Regions from separate parts of the Streptomyces sp. NBC_01320 genome, predicted to be linked through region 2. Evidence: riboswitches for the same ligand, from Rfam matches in the RefSeq annotation. Region 2 holds a riboswitch; the other holds the start of a gene.
What was found. A riboswitch is a leader RNA that binds a small molecule or an ion and turns the genes downstream of it on or off. The one in region 2 is predicted to bind glycine.

Region 1 (10,115 bases), 4.6 Mb from region 2:
CTGGAGAAGGAGCAGGCGACCGTGCATGTGGCGCAGGCCGACGACATCGTCGTGGACGCCTTGCGACCTGCGGAGCAGCCTGACTACGCTCGGTCGTCATCCCAGTGAGGGCGCAGGACACGGGGCTCGAAGGACACGGGCAAGTGGTTGCGGGGGGTCGCCGCATCGTAATGGTGGCGTGTGGTGGAAACTGTCGAGTGGATACGGACGTTGTGAAGATGTCCGGGTCGGCAGGTGTGTTCAGTCAGGGTTCGTCCTGCCCCACGGGCGGGTCTGTTTCGGTCAAGGGGAATCGCCCGTGAAGTTGTTTGCGAAGTTGTTCGGCAAGAGCGCCCGCGATGACGCGGCCCGTCATCGCGCACCGCGCCATGGCCAGGCCGAGGAGCAGGGCACTGATCGCCCGCTCTTCCGTGACGAGGTGTCGGGTCCGGGCGGTGACATTTCGGGTGAAACCGGCGCGTCGTCTGTTGACCCTGCCGGTCCGGGCCGCATAGGTTTCGGGGATCCATCAACCTCAAGTACGGGTGGAGGGTTTGGGTCCATGCCGGTCTGTACGAGGTGCGGCCATCGCAACGCCGAGGCCAGTCGTTTCTGTTCCAACTGTGGTGCGCCGCTGCGTGGAGGCGCGTCTGCGGAGCGTCCTTCGGAGACGACGTCGACCATCTCCATCTCCGGTCTTGAGGCGTACGAGGCGGAGGCGACGGGCCAGACGTCCGTGCCCTACCTCTCACCGGAGGCCCAGGCCGCCGTCGACGCCCTGCCGCTCGGCTCGGCGCTCCTGGTGGTGCGCCGCGGTCCGAACTCCGGCAGCCGCTTCCTGCTGGACAGCGAGCTGACCACGGCCGGCCGCCACCCGCAGAGCGACATCTTCCTCGATGACGTGACGGTCTCCCGCCGTCACGTGGAGTTCCGCCGGAACTCCGACGGCAGCTTCACGGTCGGGGATGTCGGCAGCCTCAACGGCACGTACGTCAATCGTGAGCGCATCGACTCCGTCGCGCTGTCCAACGGCGACGAAGTGCAGATCGGGAAGTACCGGCTGGTCTTCTACGCAAGCCAGCGGGGCATCTGACCCGTCAGGGAAGGTCCATGCTGAGAACACCGACGGGCGGTGCCGGTCACGGCACCGCCACCGCCGACGACCGGGCCATGAGCATCGGCACGGTGCTCCTGCAGCTGCGGGACGAATTTCCCGAAGTCACCATCTCCAAGATTCGCTTCCTGGAGGCCGAGGGGCTCGTCGAGCCGCAGCGGACCCCCTCCGGCTACCGCAAATTCCGCCCCGAAGACGTTGAGCGGCTGGCGCAGGTGCTGCGGATGCAGCGGGACCACTATCTTCCGCTCAAGGTCATCCGCGAGCACCTGGACGCCCTGGCCCGCGGCGAGCAGGTGTCCCTGCCGGCCGCGGGCGGTCCGCGGGACCTGACCGACGGTTCCTGGGACGGCGAGTCCTGGCGGGCCACCGCGGCCCGGATCGGGCGTGCGGAGCTCCTGGCCGCCGCCGAGGTCACCGAGAGCGAGCTCGAGGAGTGGGAGGCGTACGGGCTGATCGCTCCGACGACGGAGGGTGGCTACGACGCCGAGACGGTGACCGTTGCCAAACTTGTGGCGGATCTGGGTCGATTCGGTCTGGAACCGCGTCATCTGCGGGCGATGCGCGGGGCTGCGGAACGCGAGGCCGGTCTGATCGAGCAGGTGGTCGCGCCCTTGCGCCGACATCGGAATCCGCAGACCAGAGCCCATGCGGAGGCCAAGGCGAAGGAGCTCGCGGAGCTCTCCGTACGGCTTCATTCGGCCCTTGTGCAGACCGCTCTGCGGATCCGGCTCCACTGAGTCGCGTGGGAGCCCGACTACCCAAACCTGCCGAGCACGTCCTAGGGTTGCTGTGTGAACGAGCTCGACGTTGTGGGTGTCCGGGTGGAAATGCCCTCCAACCAACCGATCGTTCTCCTGCGTGAAGTGGGAGGCGACCGGTACCTCCCCATTTGGATCGGTCCTGGTGAGGCGACCGCGATCGCCTTTGCCCAGCAGGGCATGGCTCCGGCCAGGCCACTGACCCATGATCTCTTCAAGGATGTGCTCGAGGCCCTGGGCCAGGAACTCACCGAGGTCCGCATCACGGACCTCAGGGAAGGGGTCTTCTACGCGGAGCTGGTCTTCGCCGGCGGGGTCGAGGTGAGCGCGCGGCCGTCCGACGCCATAGCGCTCGCGCTGCGCACCGGCACGCCGATCTACGGCAGTGACGGGGTGCTCGACGACGCGGGGATCTCCATCCCCGACGAGCAGGAGGACGAGGTCGAGAAGTTCCGGGAGTTCCTCGACCAGATCTCGCCGGAGGACTTCGGTACCAACAGTCAGTGACCGTCCAGCAGGGTCGCCGTCAGCGCATTCGACAAGCCTTTCCCGGGAACGGGACACGGCAAACCACCCTCAGGGTGATTATCACTCGGCGTGCCGAGTGTGGCGATCGTTGACGCACCCCGAGCGACTGCCTACCTTCGAGATGGCAGGTCAAGGACGGAGGTCGGCGTGAGAAGCAGCGGCGACGGTACGGCAGCGGGTGGGCCCTACCGGCAGCACGGAAGTACAGCCGACCACACCATCAGGCAACCGGTTCAACCGGCGGCGATGGCGGGGGACGGGGCGGCAGCGGTCGGCGACATCGGCTATCGCGGGCCGACGGCGTGCGCGGCGGCGGGGATCACCTATCGGCAGCTCGACTACTGGGCGCGCACCGGGCTCGTCGAGCCGAGCGTGCGGCCGGCCTACGGATCGGGCACGCAGCGCCTCTACAGCTTCAGGGACGTTGTCCTGCTGAAGATCGTGAAGCGCTTCCTCGACACGGGCGTCGCCCTGCAGAACATCCGCACCACGGTCCAGCATCTGCGGGCCCGGGGGTTCCAGGATCTTGAGCGGATGACGCTCATGAGCGACGGCGCGACCGTCTACGAGTGCTCCTCGCCCGACGAGGTCGTGGATCTGCTCCAGGGGGGCCAAGGGGTCTTCGGCATCGCCGTCGGCGTGGTCTGGAGGGATGTCGACGCCGCCCTGTCGCAGTTGCACGGCGAGCGAGTGGACACGGGCGAGACGCTGATCGGCCACAACCCCACCGACGAGCTCGCGCGGCGGCGCAACCGCGCCGTCTGACGGGCCGCGGAGCGGGGCGCGGCGATTGTCAGTGCCGTAGGGCAGCATCGGTTGATGTGAGAGCCGCGCCCACCATCCTGCATCTGGACATGGATGCCTTCTACGCCTCGGCCGAGCAGGCGGCGAAACCGAGCCTGCGCGGCAAACCGGTCGTGGTCGGCGGGCTGGGCCCCCGCGGGGTCGTCGCCACCGCGTCCTACGAGGCGCGGCGCTTCGGGGTGCACTCGGCGATGCCGACCGCGCAGGCCCGGCGGCTGGCGCCCAATGCCGCCTACCTGGTGCCCCGCTTCACCCTGTACCGGACGGTGAGCGACCAGGTGATGGGGTTGCTGGGGCAGCTGTCACCACTGGTGGAGCCGCTCAGCCTGGACGAGGCGTTCGTCGATCTGGAGGCCGGTGGGACTGCCGACGACACCGCCTCGGCGCGGGCCATCGGCGAGCAGCTGCGCGACGCCATCAGAGCCGTCACCGGGCTCACCGGCTCGGTGGGCCTCGCGGGTTCCAAGATGCTGGCCAAGATCGCCTCGGAGGAGGCGAAACCGAACGGGCTGCTGGTCATCGAGCCGGGCACTGAGCGGGATCTGCTCGCCCCGATGTCCGTACGGATCCTGCCCGGCGTGGGCCCCGCCACCGGGGACCATCTGCGGCGGGCCGGGATGACCACGGTCGACGACCTGGCCACGGCCGGCGAGGCGGAGCTCGTACGACTGCTGGGGAAGGCGCACGGCGTCGCGCTCCATCGCATGGCTCTCGGGTACGACGACCGCCCCGTCGTGGCCGAGCGCGACGCCAAGTCGGTGTCGGTCGAGGACACCTTCGACATGGATCTGCACGACCGGGTCCGGGTCAGGACGGAGGTCGAGCGCCTGGCGGACCGTTGTGTCCAGCGGCTGCGGGCCGCGGAGCGCTCGGGACGCACCGTGGTGCTGAAGGTGCGCAGATACGACTTCTCGACGCTCACGCGGTCCGAGACGCTCCGGGGGCCGACGGACGACCCCACAGTGGTCAGAGAGGCCGCTGCACGGCTCCTGGAGGCTGTGGACACCACCGGAGGGGTGCGGCTGCTCGGGGTGGGCGTCACGGGGCTCGCCGACTACACGCAGGAGGATCTCTTCGCCCAGGCAGCCGGTGAGCAGGCCGCGCCCGAGGTCCCGGCCCGTGAGGAACAGGACGCGGGCGGCCACGGGGACGAGCCGACGGACGGGGCGCAGGAGCAGGAGACCGCCGAACAGCTCGCGGCCCGGCGCTGGCCCGCCGGGCACGACGTATGCCATGACACCTACGGCCACGGCTGGGTGCAGGGCAGTGGGGTGGGCCGGGTGACCGTGCGGTTCGAGGAACCCGAGTCACCGCCCGGCCGGGTGCGGACGTTCCGTGTCGACGATCCGGAGCTGCAGCCGGCCGATCCGCTCCCGCTGGTGCGTGATCCGGTGGATTACTCGTCCTGGCCGGCCAGGCTGCCGAAATCCCGGTCCGGGCCCGGCTCGTCGGGCGGTGAGTCCAGGCCGTAGTGCCGGTAGAGCTGAAGCTCCTGTTCCGGCGAGAGATGGCGGCCCACGCCGAAGTCGGGTGCGTCCTTGATCAGCGCACGGTCGAAGGGGATCCGAAGCACGTCGTCGACGAATTCGCTGGGCTCAAGCGGCACGAAGGCGTCCCTGCTGAACAGTCCGGTACGCACGGCCGCCCACTCGGGTATGCCGGTCGCGTCGTCGAGATACACCTCGTCCACAGTTCCGATCTTGGTGCCCTTGCGGTCGAATGCCTTGCGCCCGATCAGGTTGCGCGGATCGATGTCGGTCTGCACGGTCCCTCCCATTGGTCGCGGCTACTCCACAGGGTCTACGAAAGTGCAGATTCGGGCTGTCGGCCACTTGAGAATTCCGTCGCGAGCCCCGCTGGTAGGCTGGTGATGGCTGCTGACCCCGTGCGGGAGAGTCTTCCGGAGCACATCCGGCAGGCGCCGAAGGAGCAAATCCTCCCCGGAATCTCTCAGGCCCCCGTACCGCACGGACGAGGTCACTCTGGAAAGCAGGGCGGGTTTCGTTGCGGCAGCAGCCGGGACGGATCCCTCCCTCACCGACGGTGAAAGCCGGTACGCCTCAGGGCGCACCGGTGAAGCTCTCAGGTTGAGATGACAGAGGGGGAGGCCGTCCGGGCACCCGCGCCGTGGTGCCCCTCGCAGGTCGTGACAGACCAGGAGGCCTCCACCATGACCCCCCGTCGCACTCCGCTCTCCCAACTGGAGCAGGGCATCCCCTTCGAGCAGCGCCACATCGGCCCCGATGCCGAGGCGCAGGCGAAGATGCTCGCCCAGGTCGGTTACGGCTCGCTCGACGACCTCACCGCGGCCGCAGTGCCTGATGTGATCAAGAGTGCGGAGGCGCTGCACCTGCCGTCGGCCCGTACCGAGGCCGAGGTCCTGGCCGAGCTGCGCACCCTTGCCGACCGCAACCAGGTGCTCGCCCCGATGATCGGGCTCGGCTACTACGGCACGTTCACGCCGCCGGTGATCCTCCGCAACGTCATGGAGAATCCCGCCTGGTACACGGCCTACACGCCGTACCAGCCGGAGATCTCGCAGGGCCGCCTGGAGGCGCTCCTCAACTTCCAGACGATGGTTGCCGAGCTGACCGGGCTGCCCACCTCCGGCGCCTCGCTGCTCGACGAGGGCACCGCCGCCGCCGAGGCCATGGCGCTCGCCCGACGTGTCGGCAAGGTCAAGGACGGCGTCTTCCTGGTCGACTCCGACACCCTGCCCCAGACCATCGCCGTGATCGAGACCCGCGCCGAGCCGACCGGTGTCGAGGTCGTCGTCGCCGATCTCGCCGCGGGTATCCCCGCCGAGATCGCCGAGCGCGGTGTCTTCGGTGTACTGCTCCAGTACCCGGGTGCCTCCGGCGCCGTCCGCGACATCAAGCCCGTCATCGAGCAGGCCCACGAGCTCGGCGCGATCGTCACCGTTGCCGCCGACCTGCTCGCCCTGACCTTGCTGACCTCGCCCGGCGACCTCGGCGCGGACATCGCCGTCGGCACCACGCAGCGCTTCGGTGTGCCGATGGGCTTCGGCGGACCGCACGCCGGCTTCATGGCCGTACGCGAGAAGTTCGCCCGCAGCCTGCCCGGCCGCCTCGTCGGTGTCTCCGTCGACGTGGACGGCAACAAGGCGTACCGCCTCGCCCTGCAGACCCGCGAGCAGCACATCCGTCGCGAGAAGGCCACCAGCAACATCTGTACCGCGCAGGTGCTGCTCGCCGTGATGGCCGGGATGTACGCGGTCTACCACGGTCCCGACGGCTTGCGGACGATCGCGCAGCGCACTCACCGCTACGCCACGATCCTGGCCGAGGGACTGCGCGCGGCCGGGGCCGACGTCGAGACCGGCGTCTACTTCGACACGCTCACCGTGCGTGTCCCCGGCAAGGCGGCGGATGTCGTGGCCGACGCCCGCGACCGCGGGGTCAACCTGCGTCTTGTCGATGCCGACCGGGTCTCCCTCGCCTGCGACGAGACCACCACGCGTGCGCAGCTCGCCGCCGTCTGGGCCGCCTTCGGCGCCGACGGTGACATCGAGGCGCTGGACGCCGCTGCCGCCGACGCACTGCCCGAATCCCTGCTGCGTACCGACGCGATCCTCACCCACCCGGTCTTCCACCAGCACCGCTCCGAGACCGCGATGCTGCGCTACCTGCGCAAGCTCGCCGACCGTGACTACGCGCTGGACCGCGGCATGATCCCGCTCGGCTCCTGCACCATGAAGCTGAACGCGACCACCGAGATGGAGTCGATCACCTGGCCCGAGTTCGGCGCGCTGCACCCGTTCGCGCCGGCCGAGCAGGCGGAGGGTTACCTCACGCTGATCCGTGAGCTGGAGGAGCGGCTCGCCGAGGTCACCGGCTACGACGCGGTCTCCATCCAGCCGAACGCGGGCTCGCAGGGCGAGTTCGCGGGCCTGCTGGCCGTGCGTGCGTACCACCGGGCCAACGGCGACGAGCAGCGGACCGTCTGCCTCATTCCGTCCTCCGCGCACGGCACCAACGCCGCGAGCGCCGTGATGGCGGGCATGAAGGTCGTCGTGGTGAAGACCGCCGACGACGGTGAGGTCGACGTCGAGGACCTCCGCGCCAAGATCGAGAAGCACCGCGACGAACTCGCCGTGCTCATGATCACGTACCCGTCGACGCACGGTGTGTTCGAGGAGCACGTCGCCGACATCTGTGCCGAGGTGCACGACGCCGGCGGCCAGGTGTACGTCGACGGCGCCAACCTCAACGCACTGGTCGGACTCGCCAAGCCTGGCCGGTTCGGCGGCGACGTCTCGCACCTGAACCTGCACAAGACCTTCTGCATCCCCCACGGCGGCGGTGGCCCCGGTGTCGGCCCGGTCGGCGTGCGCGCCCACCTGGCGCCGTACCTGCCGAACCACCCGCTGCAGCCCGCCGCGGGCCCCGAGACCGGTGTCGGCCCGATCTCGGCCGCGCCGTGGGGCTCGGCCGGTATTCTCCCGATCTCCTGGGCGTACGTACGCCTGATGGGCGGGGAGGGCCTCAAGCACGCGACGCAGGTCGCCGTACTCGCGGCCAACTACATCGCCAAGCGTCTGGAACCGCACTACCCGATCCTGTACACCGGCCCGGCCGGTCTGGTCGCGCACGAGTGCATCGTCGATCTGCGGCCGATCTCCAAGGCGACCGGGGTCAGTGTCGATGACATCGCCAAGCGTCTGATCGACTACGGCTTCCACTCGCCGACCATGTCGTTCCCGGTGGCGGGCACGCTGATGATCGAGCCGACCGAGAGCGAGAACCTCGCCGAGCTCGACCGGTTCTGCGACACGATGATCGCCATCCGCGAGGAGGTCGAGAAGGTGGCCTCCGGCGAGTGGAGCGTGGACGACAACCCGCTGACCAACGCCCCGCACACCGCCGCCATGCTCGGCGGGGAGTGGACGCACGCGTACAGCCGTGAGACGGCCGTTTTCCCGGCCGGCGTCTCGGCCGCCGACAAGTACTGGCCGCCGGTGCGCCGGATCGACGGTGCGTTCGGTGACCGCAACCTCGTCTGCTCCTGCCCGCCGCTGGACGAGTACGACAACTGACTCACCTGTTCGGGTGTGACGCGGACATGCGTCGGGGCCGGTTCGGAGATCTTCTCCGGGCCGGCCCCCGTTTCTTACGGGCCGCGGTCAGGCGGCCTTCATCACCCGGCCGGCGTCCAGCGGCCGGTGCGGAGCGATGATCTGCCCGTCCGGGAGCAGCTCACCGGTGTCCTCGAAGAGCAGGACGCCGTTGCACAGCAGGCTCCAGCCCTGTTCCGGGTGGTGTGCCATCAGGCGTGCGGCTTCCCGGTCGGCTGAGTCGGCGGTCGGGCAGGGTGGCTTGTGCTGGCACATGGCTGGGTTCTTTCGCTGCGTTGTAGTGAGTGTCCTGCGGCTTGATGAGGTGTTCATGGCCGCCCCCCGTATCAATCGGTCCGGTTCCAGTGTTGCCCTACGGGCGCCAATCCGCAGGGATTTCGCGGCAGCGCTGCTCCTACTCTCATGACGCATCACCCGGCCGGACGGTTCAACACAACTGCACTGTCCCTTCGGGTGGTTCGGGGTGGCCGGACCGGACTAGTCCGGATGGGACCGGGGGCGCCCCCGCCGTCCCGCCCCGCGTGTCCCGCAGCATTGTGCCCCGCCACCGGAAACGGCGACGGGGCACAGTACGGCGTGCCGGAGGCGGGACGGGGTCAGACCGGTGAACCGAGCAGGGGGCCGGGGCCGGGCGTGATGCGCAGGGTCATCACGGGGAGCAGATCGGAGACCCGGTGCGGGCGGTGTGCCGCGATACCCGGTGGGGCGGGAGCCAGCGGTACCAGAAGATCGGTGGGGGCGAGGGTGCCCCCGGACGGGTCGGCCTCGACGTCCTCGTGCAGCCACAGCGTCAGCATGTAGAGCTCCGGGATCGACAGCAGGCGGGGCTGGTAGTGGGGTGTCAGCGTCTCCGTCTGGCGCAGGGCGAGTTCGGTCGAGGCGATGTAGGGGCCCTCGAAGAAGTGCGAGAAGGCCCAGCCGTCCGGGGTGAGCATGGTGTCGGCTGCGGCGACGGCCCGCTCAGAGCTGCGGATCTGGAAGCGCCACGCGGTCAGCCGGGTGCGTGGCGCGAGCCCGCTCGGGCCGATCCGGTCCAGTAGATGGACGGGGAGCGGGAGTTCGGGGCTCAGAGGTCCCTGGACGGACCGGAGAGCCGGGGTGCGGGCCTCGAGGACTGCGGTGGGTGAACCGAGTGCCGTGAGGACGCTGCGCAGGGCAGGCGCGGGAGCCGGGGGAACATGCAGCGGCATAGTGGGTCGCCTCTCACTTCGGAGACACGGTGATGCGTGGGCGGGTGCAGACGGCGCTGTCGGCGTGCGGGGCCAGAGGAGGCCGGTGACTGGGCCGGTGCGTCAACTCTCTGCCTCGTCCGCGGAGTTTATACGACACGTGTTCACGCGGTGTTTCCACTAGCCGTCGCAGGTATTGCCGACAAGGCGGTATCGAGACTTTATTATGCGGAGATTCTGCTGATTCGGGGTGAGCCGCGCAGCTCCCGCCTGGTGTTTTTCCGCAGCCGCGGTAGGCCGAATCGCGTCGGCGTTTTCACCACCCGCCGGCCGGCGGAAACTGCACCGTGCTACATGCCGTCGGAATGTGCCCGGGACGACCGCCATCAGATTAATGGGTCCGCGCTGTCCACGGGGGCGTTATGGATCATCTCCCCTGGGCATTATCGATCGTGACGCGAGCGGCCTGGGCCGCGGGCTGCCCACTTGCGGAGGGACTCTTCGATGGGGGAGAAGGTCGTGGCGGGCGCCTTTGACCTGTCCGATCGGCAGAGGTACCGGAGGAAACTTCACCTGTGCCTGGAGGGGCTGGGGAGGCTCCTGGCGGAGCAGAGGTTCGACCGCCCCCGCAACCTCATGGGCATGGAGATCGAACTCAATCTGGC
Region 2 (10,115 bases):
GATCGCGGATCAGGTCGAGGATCTGTGCCTGGACGGTCACGTCCAGGGCGGTCGTCGGCTCATCGGCGATGAGCAGTTCGGGGTTGTTGACCAGCGACATCGCGATCATCGCGCGCTGGCGCATACCGCCGGAGAACTCGTGGGGATAGGAGTCGACACGCTTGGTGGGTTCGGGAATGCCGACCCGGTCGAGCATCTCGATCGCGCGCGCACGGGCCACCTTCTTGGTGACGTCGTGGTGGTTGCGGTACGCCTCGACGATCTGCGCGCCCACCGTGTAGTAGGGGTGCATCGCCGACAGCGGGTCCTGGAAGATCATGGACATCTGGCGGCCGCGCAACTTGCGCACGTGGTCGTCGCCGGCGCCGATCAGCTCCTCGCCGTCCAGCCAGATCTCACCGGCGATGTCGGGGCGACTGCGCGCCTGGCCGGAGCGGTGCAGGCCCATGATGGCCAGCGAGGTGACCGACTTGCCGGAGCCGGACTCGCCCACGATGCCGAGGGTCTTGCCCTTCTCCAGCTGGAAGGAGAGCCCGTCGACGGACTTGACGATGCCGTCGTCGGTCGGGAAGTGCACCTTCAGGTCGCGTACGGAGAGGAAGGCCTCGGGCCGTGCGCCGCCCTGCTCGGGAACACCGACCGGACCGGTCGGCTGCTCGTCCTGGGTGGGGGTGTTGTCGGTCACGTCAGCCTCACACGCGGGTCGACGACCGCGTACAGCAGGTCGACAATCAAGTTGGCCATGACTACGAAGAACGCCGCGATGAGCGTGACGCCCATGATGACCGGCAGGTCACCGGAGTTGATGGCATCGACGGCGGCCTTTCCCATGCCGGGCAGACTGAAGGTCGACTCGGTCAGCACCGCGCCGCCGAGCAGGGCGCCCAGGTCCAGACCGAAGACCGTGATGATCGGGGTGAGGGTGGACCGCAGGGCGTGCTTGCGGATGACCACCTGCTCCTTGAGGCCCTTGGCGCGGGCCGTACGGATGTAGTCCTCGCCCAGGATCTCCAGCATGGTGGCGCGGGTGAGCCGGGCGTAGGTGGCCGCGAAGAGGAAGGCCAGGGTGATCCAGGGAAGGATCATGCTGTTCAGCCAGGCCGCCGGATCATCCGTGAGCGGCGCGTAGTTGATCGTCTCCATCCATTCCAGGCTGTAGATGAAGATGGCCATCGAGACCAGCCCGGTGAAGTAGATCGGCAGTGAGACCCCCGCCAGCGCGGTGATCATCGTGACCCGGTCGAGCACAGTGCGTCTGCGCAGTGCGGAGATCACGCCGGTGGCGACACCTCCGATCAGCCAGAGCACCGAAGCTCCCGCGGCCAGCGACAGGGTGACCGGGATGCGCTGCTTCAGGTCCGGCCACACCGGCTGCTCGTTCTTGAACGAGTAGCCGAAGCAAGGGGCCGGACAGTGGGTGACCTGGGAGCCCTGATCGTAGTCCCGGCCCGCCACGATGCCCTTGAGGAAGAGGCCGTACTGCGTGGTGACGGGCTTGTCGAGGCCCATCTTCTTACGGATGCCCTCGATGGCCGTCTTGTTGGTCTCACGGCCGGCATAGAGGAGTGCGGGATCGCTTCCGGTGATCTTCGGCACCATGAAGAAGATGCCGAAGGTGACCATGGAGACGATCACCAGCATGACGACGACATTGACGAGTCGCCGGAGGAGGTAGACGAGCACTGCAGTCGGCCTGATCGGCGGGTGGCTGCCGTCCCTTGTGGGGACGACAGCCGCCCGCCCGCGGCCTTCACCTGCCCTTCGAACTAGCGCATGCGAGGTGAAGGACCCGCATGTCCAACTGCTACTTGACGACGCCCATGACCGCGAGGTCGAGACGGCCCATGGACTCGTTGTAGAAGACGTTGGTCAGCCGCGGGTTGCGGTAGACGAGCGCCTTGTCGAAGTTGATCGGGAGATAGAGAGCCTTCTCCATGATCGCCTTGTTGATCTGGGTGTAGAACGGCGCGGCGGCCTCCGGCGACGCTGCGGAGGCGGCCTGATCGAAGAGACCGTTGACCGTCTTGTCGTTCAGCATCGTGTAGTTGTTGTTGCCGTTCTTCAGGATGAAGGAGCCGTCAACCAGCGGCTGCAGGAAGCCCGCACCCGAGTTGTAGTCGGCGCCCCAGCCCATCACGACGATGCCGTAGCCCTTCTTCTTCACGTTGTCGGGAGCACCGATCACGGAAGCAGAGTTCTTGCCGTCGTACTGGTCGATGGAGGCGTCGATACCGACGGCCTTCAGCGAAGCCTGCAGCGACTCGGCGGTGGCCACCTCGGGCTTGCGGTTGTTGCGGACCGCGATGGTGGTCTTGAAGCCGTTCGGCTTGCCACAGGCCTTCAGGGCCTCCTTGGCCTTGTCGACCTGCGGCTTGCCCTGGGTCAGGCCCCACGGGTCGTAGGACTTGTCCGAGCCCGGGATGCCCGGGGGCAGCATGTTGGCGCCGAGGTCACCGCTGGTCGGGCCGCCACGGGCGGTCTGGAGCGACTTCGGGTCGGCGGCGTAGATGACCGCCTTGCGGCACTCGATGTTGTCGAACGGCGCGACCGTCTGCGGGAACGCGAAGTACCGGATGTAGCCGCTGAACGGGTCGTCGGCGTTGGCCTTGTACTTGGCGTTCTGCAGGATCTTGATCTTGGCGGCCTGCTGGACACCGGTGCCGTCGACCGCGTAGTCGACGTCGCCCGAGAGTAGACGCGCGTCCATGTCGTCCGGGTTCGAGGTCACGGTGAAGGTGACCTTGTCCGGCAGACCCTTGCGGATCGGGTCGGTCTTCGGGTCCCAGTTGAGGTTCCGGACGAAGACCGTCTCCTTGCCGGCGGCGAAGGACTGGACCTTGTAAGGACCGGTCGCGACCGGGTGGTTCGTGTACTTCGCGCCGTCGTCCTTGGCCGCCGGCACCGGCGAGGAGTCGGCCATGGCCATCAGGTACGAGAAGTCCGAGTTCGGCTTCGCCAGGTTGAAGACGATCGTCTGGTCGTCCGGCGTCTGGACCGACTTCAGACCCAGCTTGTTGGGGTCCTTGTCCTTGTAGGGGCCGGGGTACTTCTGGCCCTGGTCGAGGAGGTCGATCAGGTAGGTCGGACCGCCGGAGAGGACGTCCTGCGCGAAGACGCGCTCGATGCCGTACTTGATGTCCTTCGAGGTGATCGGCGTGCCGTCCTCGAACTTGACACCGGCCTTCAGCTTGAAGGTGTACGTCTTGCCGCCGTTGCTCAGTGTCGGCAGCGACTCGGCGAGGTCGGGGACCAGCTTGGTGCCGGCCTCACCGGGCTTCGAGTCGTACGCGAGCAGCTGGCGGATGTACAGCCGCTGCATGTTCCAGACGAAGCCGTAGTAGGCACGGGCCGGGTCCAGGAAGTCGACGTCCTGAGGGGACATCAGCTTCAGCGTGCCGCCCTTCTTGTCGGACGCGTTGATGACCTTGCCCTTGGTGGCCGCGTCGTAACCGGCACCCTGGTTCGAGGAGGACTTGTTGTTGCTGCCCCCTCCGCCACAAGCGGTTGCGGTCAGCGCCACCGCGGCCGCGAGGGCCGTGAGCGCAACTGCCTTCCGTGAGCGATTCACTGTCTTGCAACCTCCGTGATGTGGTGTGGCCCGTGGGTACGCAGTCCGCGCCCGACGGTCGATCGAGTGCCCACCGGCTCGCGCCGGAGACCTTTGGGGTCGGCTCAGCTGCCCTTCGGGTCGAGGGCGTCCCGCAGCCCGTCGCCGAAGAGGTTGAATGCCAGAACGGTGATGAAGATCGCGAGTCCCGGGACCACCATGTATGTCGGGTCCGCCTGGTAGGTGTTGATCGCGTCGGAGAGCATCTTGCCCCACGAGGCGGTCGGCGGCTTCACACCCGCGCCCAGGAAGCTGAGCGCGGCCTCGCTGAGGATGTTGGTCGGAATGATCAGCGTCGAGTAGACGAGGATCGGCGCGACCAGGTTGGGCAGCAACTCCTTGAAGAGGATGTAGCCCCGCCCGGCGCCCAGGCTGCGTGCCGCCTCGACGTACTCCCGCTCGCGCAGGGACATCGTCTGCCCTCGGACGATACGGCCGATATAGGGCCAGCCGAAGAAGCCGATCACCACGATCAGCACGCCCATCCTGACGCCCGAACCGGTGAGCCCCCAGAGGGAGTTGGGCACGACGGAGACGAGAGCGATGGTGAACAGCAGCTGCGGGAACGCGAGCAGCAGGTCCATCAGCCGGCTGATGAGTGCGTCGACCCAGCCGCCGAAGAAGCCGGCCACCGAGCCGAGGATGCTGCCGATGACCACGGAGACCACCGCGGCAAGGAAAGCCACCAGGAGCGAGATGCGCGCGCCGTAGACGATGCGGCTGAACACATCGCGACCGTTGGTGGGTTCGACACCCAGCAGGTAGTCCGAATTCATCCCGCCGAAGGAGCCCTTGGGGATGCCGAGGTCCGGGTCGAGCAGATCCTCGTGGAAGTCGTTCGGCGGGTGGCCGAGGAGATTCACGATCAGGGGTGCGAACACCGCGATCAGAATCAGCAGGAGCACGACCACACCGCCGGCGAGCGCCACCTTGTCGCGCTTCAGCCGTGTCCAGGCGATACGTCCTGGCGAGCGGCCTTCGATGTCCTTGGCCGGGACATCGGCCGTGACATCGACGGTCGCTGTCTCGGCCGCGCTGTCATGCAGTGGTGCCGTCATCGTTGTGGGGACCCCTCTCGGCTCGACCGACTGTGGCCGGCCCGTGCCCGCCGCTGTAGCGGCTTGTTCACATCACAGGTGCAAGTCGCACGTTTGGTGCGGGTGGTGCGGAAGAAGCAGGTGGTGCGAGTGGAGCAGTTCAACTGGTCCAACCAGAAGCCGCAGGTCGCGCAGGGCGCCGAACGCTTCTTGTTCCGGGGAGTCTTCAACGCGTCGCGGATCACCCGCCAGCCCTGATGGGGAATGGATGCGCAACCGTGATGTGACCAGTCAGCTTCCGTTATCCGGACGCCGTGATCGTCCCAGCGAACCAAGTCGGCACTCTTCGCCCAGATCGGACAGGTACCCCAACAGGGTTCATCCTGGCGTTAATTGACAGGCGTCCGGGCCGGTCAGCCGTGAACCGGGGGGTAGCCGTAACCCACGGCGGGAGCGGGCGCGACGTGCGCCTCGCGGTCGTAGAACGGGCGGGCGTTGGCGCGGAGCCACATCGCGACCGGGTCGTACTCGTCGGACATCGCGACGGTGGAGACGGGCAGCCCGTCCGGGACCGCGCCGATCGACTGCTGCATCATCGCGCGTACCGCGTCGACGGAGGTCTGGCTCGTGTCGTAGAGATCGAGACCGATGGCGAGGTACGGCACCCCGAGTGCGGGCTGCACCCAGGCCCGGCGCAGGGAGCGGATCGCGGGGGTGTGATGGGCGTTCTGCGAGAGCAGGGCGTAGAACTGCGGGATCTCGATGGCCGGCTCGGCGAGCCGGAGCGGTCCCGCGGGCATCCGGTCGAGGCCGGTGGCGATACGGCGCAGATCCAGCCACGGGATGCCGACGCCGCCACCGGGGGCGTGCGGGTTGAGCCAGATGCCCCAGCGGTCCGGGAAGAGAGCGCGGGCGATGTCGAGTCCGGTGACTACTTCATGGGCCCGGTTCCAGCCGCTGGCCGAGAGTTCCTGGGCGGAGGTCACACAGGGCGCGTAGCCCAGCCCGTCGACCTCCATGTTCCCGTACTGGGCGTCGGGCGAGCCCGCCCGGCCGTGCCAGAGCAGCATCCAGATCCGGTCGCCGGCGAGCGCCCGGAGCAGTGCCTCGTACGCGTCGTAGCGCCCGGGCGTCACTTGGCGCAGCATGTGCTCGACCTGCCCGGCCGCCGCGGTGCCTGACGCACTCACCCTGGGTCCCGCCCCTCTTCGATCCACTGTGTCGGCCTGCCGCTCCCGGGGCACGCGGGTGCGGCTCGGTGGCCGAGGCACTAGCCATCAAACCAGCTTATGCGGCACCCCTGACACCGACTTGACGCCACAGGTTGACGGTGTCGCGTCCGCCCTCCCCGGAGTCGGGGACTCCGCGCTCTAGTGCCCCTCGCGCTGGTAAAAAGGCCGGATCCTGGCCCGCATCCAGTCGGCGACCGGATCGTGTGCCACGTCGAGCAGGACCAGATTGACCGGCCAGGGCACCTCGACGCGGCCCAGTGCGCGGCCCAGGGCGTCCATCGGGGCGTTGCGCCCCGCGCCGTCCCAGGTGGAGAACTCGACGCCTATGAAGAGAACGGGATCGCCGCCCTCGATGCTGGCCAGTGTGCGGCGCGCGGTGCGCACGACGCCGCTCTCCTCGAATTCCCCGGCCGCGGCCGCGAGGAAGTCGACGGGCTCCTCCTGCCAGTCCGGCTCGTACAGCCGGACCCGGCCGCCGGTGGCCGGCCCGTCCAGCGAGGTGCGTCCGGCACGGCAGAGCTCGGCGACGGCGGGCGGCGGCAGCGGCATGCCGACAGCGCCGCCCGGGTTGACCGCGATGCCGAGCTGCGGGGGCAGCCCGCGGGCGAATTCGACGGCGGGCGCCACGGTGAAGGACATATGGGTACCGACGCACTGCAGGAACTGCTGTTCGGAGCTGAAGACGGGGACGTACGGAGCGTCCTCGATCTCCACCGTCGGCAGGTCGAGCGACGGGGCATCGGGGCCCCCACCGTTGGGAAGCGGCACCCAGAGGTGACTGCGGCCGAGCACTTCGACGAGCCTGCCGCCCGCCTCCGGGCTGCCCAGCGAGGCAACCAGCACCTCTTCGAGCTCATTGGCCGGCCATCCGCTCTGCGGATGGTTCTGGACCGGTGCCGGAATGTCCACTGCGCTGCTTCCCCTTCTCACCCATGCCTTGCCGCAGAACAGTAACTCCGGCGCGCCCCTCCGCGCTGACGGACGACCGGGGGCGCCAGGGCCTCTCTTGCGGATCATGCCGGGCGCGGGGGCCCGATCCGTAGAGAAGGACCCTCAGGGCTTTCCCGTCATCCCCTGGGCGTCGGCGAACGTGATCCGCGCCAGCATCCCGGCCGCCTCCCGGTCCAGCAGGACCGCCGAGGAGCAGCCGAGCGGCAGGGCGCCCGCCTCGGTGTCCCGCAGCAGCCGGCCGACGGCCCTGCGGTGCCGGGCGAAGGCGTATCCGGAGACTCCGCGCCCACGCTCGCGCTGGCCCTCCCTGGCCTCCTGCGGGGTGACGTCGAGCAGCACGAGATGCAGCGTGCGGGCGCGGCGCCGTGCGTGCCGGGCCAGCCAGCCCCGCACCCATGTCTGGGTCCCGCAGTCATGGACGACGACGGACTCACCGGAGCGCAGCGTCCGCCACAGCCCCCAGTAGTGGGCGACGCGGACCAGCGGGCGGTAGAGGGCGTACGGGAGTAAGCGGGGCACCCGCTGCGCCCAGCGGTCCCGGGTGTCCTGGGAGTCGATGGCCCGTGCGGCCACCGCCCGCCGGATCAGTGTCGACTTTCCGCCTCCCGGCAGCCCGGAGACCACCACCACATCGCCCGCCTCGAAATGGAGCCCGCGCGGGCTGCGCCCGGCGCGCTCGCGCAGGTCCCGCACGACGGGCGCGTGCGTGCCCGGCAATTCCCGGGCGGGTGCGCCCGGCTGCGCGTGCATCGCGCCGTGCGCGACCCCCGCGGTCGTCGCGTACCGCTGCAACGTCATCGCCCTCCCCTGTCGGGTCACCCACGTCTGCCCAAGAAGTGTAAAGAAAAGGTAATGCGAGACAACCGTCCCACTACTCGTCCCGTGCATGGGGTACCGACGCCCCACTCTTCCGCAATGCGTGCAATGATGACCCGGCCAACTGCATAAAGGCCGCTTGAATCCGCGCGGGAGAGCTCCGGCCACAGTGTGTGCCGGGCGCCGAAGGAGCAAGATCCTCCCTTGAATCTCTCAGGCCCCGTACCGCGTGGATGAGGCAGATCTGAAAAGCGAGTCGCCCGGCGGCTCCACCCAAGGTGCAAGCCGAACCCCCCGGGGGTCTCTCGGCGAACCTCTCAGGTTCCGATGACAGATGGGGAGGGATCGTCATCGTCGCCATGCCCTGGGAGCCACACCTATGAGCAACGCCCCCCGTCTCACCGCCCTCGACGCCCTGCATCGCTCGCTGGGCGCGACCATGACCGACTTCGCCGGCTGGGACATGCCGCTGCGGTACGCCAGTGAGCGCGACGAACACAACGCGGTGCGCACGAAGGCGGGTCTCTTCGACCTGTCGCACATGGGTGAGATCACCGTCACCGGTCCGCAGGCCGCGGCGTTCCTGAACTTCGCGCTGGTCGGCAACATCGGCACCGTCGCCGTCGGCCGCGCCCGCTACACGATGATCTGCGCCGAGGACGGCGGCATCCTGGACGACCTGATCGTCTACCGGCTGGGCGAGACCGAGTACATGGTCGTCGCCAACGCCGGGAACGCCCAGATCGTGCTGGACGCGCTGACCGCCCGCGTCGACGGGTTCGACGCCGAGGTGCGCGACGACCGCGACGCGTACGCGCTGCTCGCCGTCCAGGGCCCCGAGTCCCCCGCCATCCTGGCCTCGGTCACCGACGCCGACCTGGAGGGTCTGAAGTACTACGCGGGTCTGCCCGGCACCGTCGCCGGTGTGCCCGCGCTGATCGCCCGTACCGGTTACACCGGCGAGGACGGCTTCGAGTTGTTCGTCGCCCCCGAGCACGCCGAGCAGCTCTGGCAGGCCCTCACGGCGGCGGGCGCCTCCCGTGGCCTGATCCCGTGCGGTCTGTCCTGCCGCGACACGCTGCGCCTGGAGGCGGGCATGCCGCTGTACGGGCACGAGCTGACGACCGAGCTGACCCCGTTCGACGCCGGTCTCGGCCGGGTCGTGAAGTTCGAGAAGGAGGGCGACTTCGTCGGCCGCAAGGCCCTGGAGGCCGCCGCCGAGCGCGCCGAGACCGCCCCGCCGCGCAAGCTCGTCGGCCTGATCGCCGAGGGCCGCCGGGTGCCGCGCGCCGGCTACCCCGTTGTCGCCGAGGGCCAGGTCATCGGCGAGGTCACCTCCGGCGCCCCGTCGCCGACGCTCGGCAAGCCGATCGCCATCGCGTACGTGGACGCCCTGCACGCCGCGCCCGGGACCACAGGCGTCGGAGTGGACATCCGGGGCAGCCACGAACCGTACGAGGTCGTCGCCCTGCCGTTCTACAAGCGCCAGAAGTGACGCAGTCGCGTCTCACACCGTAAGACCACCGTTCATCAGCACTCCCCCGCGTACAGGAGAATTCAGGTCATGAGCAACCCCCAGCAGCTGCGTTACAGCAAGGAGCACGAGTGGCTGTCGGCCCTCGAGGACGGTGTGGCCACGGTCGGCATCACCGAGTTCGCGGCCAACGCGCTCGGTGACGTCGTCTACGCCCAGCTCCCGGAGGTCGGTGACACGGTGACCGCGGGCGAGACCTGCGGCGAGCTCGAGTCGACCAAGTCCGTCAGCGACCTGTACTCGCCGGTGACCGGCGAGGTCACCGCCTCCAACCAGGACGTCGTGGACGACCCGTCGCTGGTGAACTCCGCTCCCTTCGAGGGCGGCTGGCTGTTCAAGGTACGCGTCGCGGAGGAGCCGAAGGACCTGCTCTCCGCCGACGAGTACACCGAGTTCTCCGGCAACTAAAGACTCCAAGGGACCACCTGATGTCGCTTCTCAACTCCTCCCTCCACGAGCTGGACCCGGACGTCGCCGCCGCCGTCGACGCCGAGCTCCACCGTCAGCAGTCCACCCTCGAAATGATCGCCTCGGAGAACTTCGCTCCGGTCGCGGTCATGGAGGCCCAGGGCTCCGTCCTCACCAACAAGTACGCCGAGGGCTACCCGGGCCGCCGCTACTACGGCGGCTGCGAGCACGTCGACGTGGTCGAGCAGATCGCCATCGACCGGATCAAGGCGCTGTTCGGCGCCGAGGCCGCCAACGTCCAGCCCCACTCGGGTGCGCAGGCCAACGCCGCCGCGATGTTCGCGCTGCTGAAGCCGGGCGACACGATCATGGGTCTGAACCTGGCCCACGGCGGTCACCTGACCCACGGAATGAAGATCAACTTCTCCGGCAAGCTCTACCACGTGGTCCCGTACCACGTCGACGAGACCGGCGTCGTGGACATGGCCGAGGTCGAGCGCCTGGCCAAGGAGTCCAAGCCGAAGCTGATC

Region 1: it holds a riboswitch for glycine, as region 2 does, so the genes downstream of both, gcvP (aminomethyl-transferring glycine dehydrogenase) here and gcvT (glycine cleavage system aminomethyltransferase GcvT) in region 2, are expected to answer to the same signal.

What each region holds. Positions count from the first base shown of each region.
Region 1 is NZ_CP108390.1:9,144,516-9,154,630, forward strand. It holds gene OG395_RS41575 (DUF881 domain-containing protein) at 1-108, shown strand, start outside; gene OG395_RS41580 (FHA domain-containing protein) at 299-1,072, shown strand; gene ftsR (transcriptional regulator FtsR) at 1,090-1,833, shown strand; gene OG395_RS41590 (bifunctional nuclease family protein) at 1,888-2,361, shown strand; gene OG395_RS41595 (MerR family transcriptional regulator) at 2,530-3,147, shown strand; gene OG395_RS41600 (DNA polymerase IV) at 3,204-4,658, shown strand; gene OG395_RS41605 (PRC-barrel domain-containing protein) at 4,583-4,963, opposite strand; glycine riboswitch at 5,065-5,162, shown strand; gene gcvP (aminomethyl-transferring glycine dehydrogenase) at 5,357-8,242, shown strand; gene OG395_RS41615 (DUF5999 family protein) at 8,330-8,536, opposite strand; gene OG395_RS41620 (hypothetical protein) at 8,878-9,471, opposite strand; gene OG395_RS41625 (glutamate-cysteine ligase family protein) at 9,955-10,115, shown strand, end outside.
Region 2 is NZ_CP108390.1:4,534,007-4,544,121, forward strand. It holds gene OG395_RS20415 (ABC transporter ATP-binding protein) at 1-685, opposite strand, end outside; gene OG395_RS20420 (ABC transporter permease) at 682-1,683, opposite strand; gene OG395_RS20425 (ABC transporter substrate-binding protein) at 1,805-3,568, opposite strand; gene OG395_RS20430 (ABC transporter permease) at 3,673-4,665, opposite strand; gene OG395_RS20435 (hypothetical protein) at 4,771-4,902, shown strand; gene OG395_RS20440 (enhanced serine sensitivity protein SseB C-terminal domain-containing protein) at 5,058-5,834, opposite strand; gene OG395_RS20445 (enhanced serine sensitivity protein SseB) at 6,015-6,785, opposite strand; gene OG395_RS20450 (AAA family ATPase) at 6,930-7,625, opposite strand; glycine riboswitch at 7,784-7,881, shown strand; gene gcvT (glycine cleavage system aminomethyltransferase GcvT) at 8,023-9,138, shown strand; gene gcvH (glycine cleavage system protein GcvH) at 9,208-9,585, shown strand; gene glyA (serine hydroxymethyltransferase) at 9,606-10,115, shown strand, end outside.